Regions from separate parts of the Exiguobacterium sp. s161 genome, predicted to be linked through region 2. Evidence: riboswitches for the same ligand, from Rfam matches in the RefSeq annotation. Region 2 holds a riboswitch; each other region holds the start of a gene.
What was found. Region 2 has a riboswitch for S-adenosylmethionine ahead of msrA (peptide-methionine (S)-S-oxide reductase MsrA). Riboswitches for the same ligand answer to the same signal wherever they lie in the genome.
Positions count from the first base shown of each region.

Region 1: another riboswitch for S-adenosylmethionine. It lies ahead of KNQ14_RS02290 (methionine ABC transporter ATP-binding protein); the one in region 2 lies ahead of msrA (peptide-methionine (S)-S-oxide reductase MsrA).
Region 3: another riboswitch for S-adenosylmethionine. It lies ahead of KNQ14_RS01300 (methionine ABC transporter ATP-binding protein); the one in region 2 lies ahead of msrA (peptide-methionine (S)-S-oxide reductase MsrA).
Region 4: another riboswitch for S-adenosylmethionine. It lies ahead of KNQ14_RS12395 (Na+/H+ antiporter NhaC family protein); the one in region 2 lies ahead of msrA (peptide-methionine (S)-S-oxide reductase MsrA).

Region 1 is NZ_JACSNH010000001.1:479,578-481,778, forward strand. It holds gene KNQ14_RS02280 (PLP-dependent cysteine synthase family protein) at 1-40, shown strand, start outside; gene KNQ14_RS02285 (bifunctional cystathionine gamma-lyase/homocysteine desulfhydrase) at 33-1,199, shown strand; SAM riboswitch class I at 1,257-1,361, shown strand; gene KNQ14_RS02290 (methionine ABC transporter ATP-binding protein) at 1,440-2,201, shown strand, end outside.
Region 2 is NZ_JACSNH010000006.1:44,969-47,169, reverse strand. It holds gene KNQ14_RS13855 (DMT family transporter) at 1-222, shown strand, start outside; gene msrA (peptide-methionine (S)-S-oxide reductase MsrA) at 299-829, opposite strand; SAM riboswitch class I at 925-1,028, opposite strand; gene KNQ14_RS13845 (M20 metallopeptidase family protein) at 1,091-2,201, opposite strand, start outside.
Region 3 is NZ_JACSNH010000001.1:283,590-285,790, reverse strand. It holds gene KNQ14_RS01305 (aminotransferase class I/II-fold pyridoxal phosphate-dependent enzyme) at 1-590, shown strand, start outside; SAM riboswitch class I at 653-758, shown strand; gene KNQ14_RS01300 (methionine ABC transporter ATP-binding protein) at 843-1,856, shown strand; gene KNQ14_RS01295 (methionine ABC transporter permease) at 1,846-2,201, shown strand, end outside.
Region 4 is NZ_JACSNH010000004.1:239,646-241,846, forward strand. It holds gene KNQ14_RS12395 (Na+/H+ antiporter NhaC family protein) at 1-1,048, opposite strand, end outside; SAM riboswitch class I at 1,129-1,233, opposite strand; gene KNQ14_RS12400 (metal ABC transporter solute-binding protein, Zn/Mn family) at 1,303-2,201, opposite strand, start outside.

The DNA.
Region 1 (2,201 bases), on a different contig from region 2:
CCAACAAATCTTTGAAAAGGTGGACGAAACTCATGCGTAAGAAGACAGCATTGATTCATGGAGGAACAGGTGTCGACCGGGCAACAGGAGCCGTCACACCTCCGATCTATCAAACAAGCACATACAAGCAGGATAAAATCGGTCAACTCAAGGACGGATACGAATATTCACGGACAGCGAACCCGACACGGACGAGCATCGAACGATTGATTGCGGATCTCGAAGGTGGCGCACGTGGTTTTGCGTTCGGTTCTGGGATGGCAGCGATCCATGCCGTCTTCCACTTGCTTGAGTCTGGCGATCACATCGTCATGACAGATGACGTCTACGGTGGTACGTTCCGCTTGATGCAACGCGTCTTACCGAAGTTCAACATCGAAGTGACATTCGTCGATACGACGGACCTTGCGGCGACGGAAGCAGCGATCCAAGACAACACGAAGATCGTCTACGTCGAAACACCGACGAACCCGTTGTTGAAAGTAACGGACATCGCAGCCATCGCAACGATTGCCAAACGTCACGATCTTAAACTCGTCGTTGACAACACGTTCGCGACTCCATATCATCAACAACCACTCGCACTCGGTGCAGATATCGTCTTGCACAGTGCAACAAAATACATCGGCGGACACTCGGACGTCGTCGCTGGACTTGTCGTCGTCAAAGATGATGCGCTTGGTGAAGAGCTTCACTTCATTCAAAACTCGACAGGCGGCGTGCTTGGACCGCAAGACAGCTTCTTGCTCGTCCGTGGTCTTCGTACACTCGGTATCCGGATGGATGCGATCGAAGAGACAGCCCATGATCTTGTTGCGTTCCTACAAACGCAAGACATCGTCTCGAACATCTTCTACCCAGGACTGGCATCGCACCCTGGTCACGACATCCAAGCGAAACAAGCGACTGGATTTGGTGGGATGATCAGCTTTGATGTCGGTTCAGCAGCGAACGCAGAAAAACTCGTCGAGGCGACACACTTCTTCACACTTGCTGAGAGTCTTGGTGCCGTCGAGAGTCTGATTTCGGTGCCGGCACGGATGACACACGCGTCAATCCCAGCAGAACGTCGGGCAGAACTCGGCATCACGGACGGTCTCGTTCGGATTTCAGTTGGACTTGAGGATGCGGAAGATTTGAAAGAAGACTTAACACGTGCTTTCACGTTCCTCGAAAAAGTTTCTGAAAAAACTGTTTGACAACAAAAATAACCCCTGCTAATATTCAGAATATATTCTACAAACTTAATACCGAAACTCTTATCGAGAGTGGTGGAGGGACTGGCCCGATGAAACCCGGCAACCGCGGATCTAATCCGAAGTGGTGCTAATTCCAGCAGACAAAAGTCTGGGAGATGAGAGCAAATGGTTTTGTGTACTGAAAAGTGCGCGCGTTTGCTCTAAAACGCGCGCACTTTTTTTATTTTAGGAGGGACAGTTGTGATTCGTTTACAAGACGTAGGAAAGATTTATCGCTCAAAGCGCGGAGCGGTCGAAGCCGTCGCGAATGTCGATCTGACAATCGAGCGCGGTGAAATTTTTGGAATAATCGGTTATTCCGGAGCAGGGAAATCGACCTTGATCCGATTGCTGAATATGCTTGAGGCACCAACGAGTGGTTCGATCCAAATTGATGGTGTTGAAATGACATCACTCAAACCTAAGGAATTACGAGGCGTCCGCAAGAATGTCTCGATGGTCTTCCAACACTTCAACTTACTGTGGTCACGGACGGTTGAAGAGAACATCATGTTCCCACTCGAGCTCGGTGGCTTCCCGAAGGCACGTCGCAAGGAACGGGTCGCGGAATTGATCCAACTCGTTGGTTTAGACGGACGTGAAAAAGCCTATCCGTCGCAATTATCCGGTGGTCAAAAGCAACGTGTCGGTATCGCTCGGGCACTGGCATCGAACCCGGACGTTCTCTTATGTGACGAGGCAACGAGTGCACTCGATCCGAAGACGACGGACTCAATCCTTGAGTTACTCGTCGACATCAATGAAAAACTGAAACTGACGATCGTCTTGATCACACACGAGATGCACGTCATTCAAAAAATCTGTCACCGGGTCGCCGTCATGGAAGCCGGTAAAATCGTCGAGCAAGGACCGGTCGCAGAGGTCTTCCGTCATCCGAAGCAAGCGATGACGAAGGAATTCGTCAAACAATTGACGTCGCCGTCGGAAAACGAGTTGACGTTC
Region 2 (2,201 bases):
TTGCTTGGTCCGTCCGTCGCGATCTCTGTCGTTCTGATTTCGCAGTTAAGCTTTGCTCTCGCTGTCGATACGTTCGGTTGGTTCGGTTTACCACAAATTGATTTATCATTCGGTCAGCTCGTCGGTCTCGCTGTCATGGTATGTGGGATCTTCGTTTTGAAGCGGTATCAAGTCGTGGCGCCGGAAGAGAAGGCGGCGGATCAAGTAGAACGTGTTTCATGACTTATTTTTTTCATAACAATGAAACAGGTCAGCAAACAAATGTTTACTGACCTGTTTTTATATGCATTTTTTTGAATTAAACCGTCGTCGTATCTTTCCATTCCTGCTCGATGAAGGCATCGCGACCAGAGGCAGCACGATCTTTTTTATAGTGTTCTGGATTTTTCTTATGGAAGTCTTGATGGTACTCTTCCGCCGGATAAAATTCAGAAGCGGCATCGATCCGCGTTACGATCGGTTGTTTGAAACGATTGCTTGCAGCAAGAGCGTCACGAGAAGCGATTGCTGCTTCATGCTGCGCATCCGTATGATAGAAAATCGCTGGTGCGTACTGCGTGCCACGATCTTGGAATTGACCTTCTGCATCCGTCGGATCCGTTTGTGGCCAGTAGAGTTCGAGCAGACGCTCGTACGGGAATAGGCTCGGATCAAACGTGATTTGGACGACTTCGAGATGTCCCGTCGTTCCTGTTTTGACTTGCTCATACGTCGGATTGTCGACGTGACCGCCCATGTAACCTGATACGATTCCCTCGATTCCTGGTAATTCTTCAAATGGTGTCACCATGCACCAAAAACATCCACCTGCAAATGTTGCTTTTTCCATCCGTCTCTTCCTCTCCGTGGGAAATTCCCATTGTATGTCTGACAGCGAGAAAAACGAAAACGACTCCTTCGCTTGGTTGCAAAAGGAGTCGCCGCTTTTTATCAACCAAAGCTTTCGCTTTGCTGGTCGTAGCACCTTGCTATACGCAGGTTGCTGGGACGTCATCGATCCAGATCTCTCGGTCCACTCTTGATAAGGGTATATGAAGTTGATGTCATTCGTTATCATTGTTGTGATGATACCATTCACATAGAAATAAAGTCAATCCTTAGGTTTCAAGGCACGTAAAACCGTCGCTCCGAGTGTTTTCGCACCAACCAATAACGCTTGTTCGTTGATCTCGTACTGCGGATGATGCTGTGGATGATTGATGCGACCGTCCGTATATCCGGAGCCGGTAAAGAAGTAACTTCCCGGGACGTGTGTTAGATAATGTGCGAAGTCGTCCGCCGCCATCATCGGTGTGAGTGACCGGACAGATGCTTCCGGTAAGAAAGAAGCAGCTTCCTGAACGAGTTTTGTCTCGTCCGGATGATTCCAAAGCGCCGGGTAACCCGTCGTGAAGTCAATCGAATAAGTAGCACCGATGCCGGCACACGTCGTTTTGGCGACAAGGTCGACTTCTTGTCGGAGCTGATGCCGCAGGGTTTCATTGAACGTCCGGATCTCCCCGACGATGCGTGCTTCACCCGTGACGATGTTCGGCGCCGTTCCTGCGTGGAAGGATCCGATTGCAAGAACAGCGGGTTCGAACGGATCGACCCGTCGACTGACAAGGTGTTGTAAGTTGCAGACGAGTTGTGCCCCAGCGACGAGCGCATCTTTTGTTTTGTGCGGTGCCTGGGCATGCCCACCTTGACCATGAACGATGATTTCGAATTCGTCGATCGCACATAATGTATGTCCTTCCCGAAACCCAATCGTACCAACCGGTAAATCATTTTCGAGATGTGTCGCGAAAATCGCATCGACGCCTTCGAGAACGCCGGCTTCGATCATTTGGATGGCTCCGCCAGGAAAGACCTCTTCTCCATGCTGATGAATGATTCGAATCGTTCCTTGCAATTGATCCCGTAACGGATAGAGCGTAGCAGCAAGAGCCATCACCATCGCCGTATGCCCATCGTGTCCGCAAGCATGCATGACACCGGGATGGATTGACCGGAAAGCAAGTGTTGTCTCTTCTTGAAGTGGTAAAGCATCAAAATCTGCACGGACCGCAATCGTTGGGCCAGGGTATTTGCCTTCGATCGTCGCGACGACACCACGACCTCCGACGGCTGTTTCGTGAGGGATGCCCCGTTCCGCGTAAAAGTTTGCAATTCGTTCTGGTGTGCGGACTTCCTGAAAAGAGAGTTCCGGATGTCGATGG
Region 3 (2,201 bases), on a different contig from region 2:
ATGATATCTGTGTCGTTCATGACTTAGCATACGGCGGTATCAGTTTCGATGGTCCGACGCGAAGTTTCTTGCAGACGGAAGGTGCAAAAGACGTCGGGATCGAATTGTTCTCACTCTCGAAACGCTTCAACATGTCCGGCTTCCGGATTGCCTTTGCCATCGGAAATCCGTCCGTCATCTCAAGCATCGAAACGTACCAAGAACATCTCTACGTCAGTGCCTTCACACCGATTCAGCATGCGGCGACCGTCGCCCTCACGAGTGACCAGACGTGCGTCCGTGAGTTAAGTCGCTTGTATGAAACACGACGCGATGCGTTGTTCGCAAAACTCGATGCGATCGGTTGGAGTGGACCACGACCGGGCGGTTCCTTCTTCGTCTGGCTTCCTGTTCCGGAAGGTTATACGTCCCAAAGCTTCACCGATCATCTACTTGACGAAGCACATGTCGCTGTGACCCCTGGATCCTTCTTCGGCGAATACGGTGAAGGCTACGTCCGGATCAGCTTGATTGCTGACGTTGAACGTCTAGAAGAAGCCGTCGATCGAATCGGAACGCTCAACCTGTTCCGGACACCTGTTGCGGAATAATTCTGAAAAAACATTTGACAGATGGGAATCATTTCCGTTAAAGTAAGTCCCAACAGCATAACTACTTATCGAGAGCGACCGAGGGATTAGGCCCAACGACGTCCGGCAACCACCTGTAAGGAACGGTGCCACATCCTACAGAATGATTTTCATTCTGAGAGATAAGTTACGAAATCTTACACTTTCGTCGCTTTTTTCTGGTTGCTCCGCTACTAGGAAAAAGCGACTTTTTTTGTATGAGGAGATGAGCGGATGATTGAATTCAAACATATTACAAAACGGTTCGTTCGAGATCGGACCCCGATTTTTGCATTACGGGATGTCGATTTGACGATTCAAAAAGGAGAAATCTTCGGAATCATTGGCGAGTCTGGTGCCGGTAAAAGTACGTTGCTTCGCCTAATCAACGGGCTCGAGCATCCGACACAAGGAACCGTCAAGGTCGACGGTGTCTCGCTCGGCGGGATGTCAAAAGCAGATTTGCGTCAACTTCGCTTGCGGACAGGAATGATCTTTCAGCATTTCCAATTGATCCAGTCGCGCAACGTCGCGGATAACATCGCTTTTGCGCTCAAGGCCGCTGGCGTCAAACGAGCAGATTTCCCGGAGCGGATTCGCGAACTCGTCTCGCTCGTCGGACTTGAAGGATTTGAGACGAACTTCCCGAGTCAATTAAGCGGTGGGCAGAAACAGCGCGTCGGGATTGCCCGGGCACTCGCAAACAATCCGACCGTCTTGTTATGTGATGAAGCGACATCCGCTCTTGACCCCGTTACGACACTACAGATCCTTGAACTGCTGAAGGATTTGAATGAACGACTCGGGTTGACGATCGTCCTCATCACGCATGAGATTGATGTCGTCAAACAGATTTGCCATCGTGTCGCGGTCATGTCACAAGGTGAAGTCGTTGAAGTCGCCTCAACCTATGACTTGTTCAGTCAAGCTAAGCATCCGGTGACGCAACATTACGTCGATACGGCACTACAAATCGAATTGCCGGAACGCATCTTACAGGCAACCCCAGGCAAGATCATCCGCTTGCAGTTCACGGGCGAGAAGACCGGTGAGAGTACGTTATCAGAAGCGATCCGCCGTTACGATATCTCAGTCAGTATCTTGCACGGCAAGGTCGACTATATTCAAGACGTCGCCTTCGGTGTCCTCATTGTCAGCTTGACGGGATCATCCGATCAAATCGCTCCTGCCCTCGACTGGCTCGCGACGGAACTTCATGCACTCGAGGTGATTCAGGATGTGGCTTGATCGTATTCAAACGATGTTACCTGAACTCTTGAAGGCACTCGGCGAGACAGCATGGATGGTCGGAATTTCACTTGCTTTCGCATTGGTCGTCGGGATTCCGCTCGGAATTCTCTTGTTCGTCACCGACCGCGGATTATTTTTTCAAAACCTTGCCGTCCGCCGTGTTCTTGACTTCGTCGTCAACATCGTCCGGTCGCTACCGTTCATCATCTTGCTGGTTGCCCTCATTCCGTTGACGAAGTTCTTACTCGACAATACAATCGGTCCGACGGCAGCATCTGTCAGCCTTAGTGTCGCAGCGATTCCGTTTCTCGCACGCCTTGTCGAAACATCACTCCGCGAGAT
Region 4 (2,201 bases), on a different contig from region 2:
CCAGTGGTCCAGCGACGAGAATCGAGATCGTATTGTTCGCCGTTGCGAGATTCGTCGCACTGACGAGTGCTGCCATACTGAATTCGGCACCGCGACGCTGAGAAATCTTGCGCGTCAACGTCTCTTTCAAGTAGACGATTCCACCGTTGAACGTGATCAAGCTGACGAGACCACCCATGAGGAGTGTCAAGATGGAAATCTCCGCCATGCCCATCATTCCTTTTGACATCGAGAGGACGAAACCGCTTAAGCCGAAGCTACCGTCAATCATACCGATGATACCAGTGAGCAATGTACCACCGACGAGGACAAGGATGACGTTGACACCAAATAGCGCAAGGACGATGACAGCGAGATATGGAATCAGCTTGTAGAACTCGAATGCTTTGGCCGTTACCGCATCGCCAGAGCCAGAAACGAACGCAAGTAAGATGATTGTCAAGATAGCAGCTGGGAGAACGATCATGAAGTTCGTCCGGAACTTATCGCGCATGTTCGTTTTTTGGGTACGGACGGCAGCGATCGTTGTATCCGAGATGAACGACAGGTTATCGCCGAACATCGAACCACCAACGACTGACGCTGCTGCGATCGCAACGTTGATGCCTGTCGCTTCATGAATACCGAAGGCGATCGGCGCGAGTGCAGCAATCGTTCCAGTCGATGTTCCCATTGCCATCGAGATGAAGGCAGCGATGATGAACAGACCACTCATCAGTAATGACGGAGGTAGGAACGTCAAAGCAGCATTGACGGTTGCATCGATGGCACCGATTGCTTCTGCCGTTCCAGAAAACGTACCGGCTAATAAGAAGATGAAGACCATGATCATGATATCGGGATTTCCGGCACCCGTTGCGATTCGTTCGACCGTTTGATTGATGGATCCTTTCGTTGTGATTGCAGCAAAGATCAAAGCGATCAATGCGGCGATAAGGATCGGAAATTTGTAAAAGTCGTCATAGAAGATTCCGGCTCCGATGAAGAGGACCAGGAATACGACGAGGGGAAGCAGTGCCCATTTGTTAGGCGTGATCGTTTCATTCATTGTTGACACCTCGTTTCTCAAAGATACAAAAAAGACCCCTTCGCAAGAAAGAAGGAGGTCTTTATGAAATAAAGACGCTCTTCTTATCTCTCAAGCTTTCGCTTGCTGGATTTGGCACAGTACGAATCAAATCGTCCGCTGCCGAAACATCATTGGGCCAGTCCCTCCGTTTCTCGCGATAAAAAGAAGTCATTCAATTGTTGTAAAACACGTTTCTTACCGTACCGCATTGAGTAACGCGTGTCAACTGTACTTTACTGAAGTGCTTGTTTTAACGTCTGGACGTTTTCTTCCATCAATTTAAAATAAGAGCTGTTTTGCTGTGCTTTCGTGACGGACTCTAGATTATGAATCGTCACGGATTCAGCTCCGATTTCTTTTTGGATGACACGTGCGACCTTCGGTGAGACCGTCTCTTCGAACGCGACGTATTTCAAATCATGCATCCGTGCTTCTTTCACTAAAGCAGCCAGTTGCTTTTGTGACGGTTCATCGGAAGGAGAAATTCCCGCGATCGGCAGTTGCGTGAAACCATATCGTTCTGCGAGGTAACCGTAAGCGGCATGCGTAACGAGAAGTTCTTTTTTCGATCCATCAGCGACGGCTTGTTTGAATTCTTTATCTAGTGCGTCAGCTTGCTGATCGAACGCTTTTAAGTTTTTCTCGAATGTCGCTTTGTCTTTTGGTACTTCTTTTGATAGAGCGACTGTGATGGAACGTGCCATTGCTTTTGCATTGGTAGGATCGAGCCAGACGTGTGGATCGTATTTTCCGTGGTCATGGCCTTCTTCTTCATGCGCAGGTTCATCCGTTGCGTGATCATCGTGCCCTTCTTCTTCGTGGGCATGTTCGTCTTCACTATGCCCCTCTTCTTCATGTGCATGGAGTGTAGCATCAGATTCCAGTAAGTTGACGTCCTTACTCGTCTCGACGAAGCGGACGTCCGTGCCGTTTAGACTCTCCTGAATTTTTTTCGAATATGGCTCGAGCGTCGTGCCCGTTAAGAGGAACAAGTCACCCTTAGCAATTTCAGTGAGTTGTTTTGACGTCGGCTCGTAAGAGTGAGGATCTGCTCCAGGTGGGACGATCATCTTGACGTCGACTTGATCACCACCGATTTCGCGGGCAATAGCAGCTGTTGCGAACGTCGATG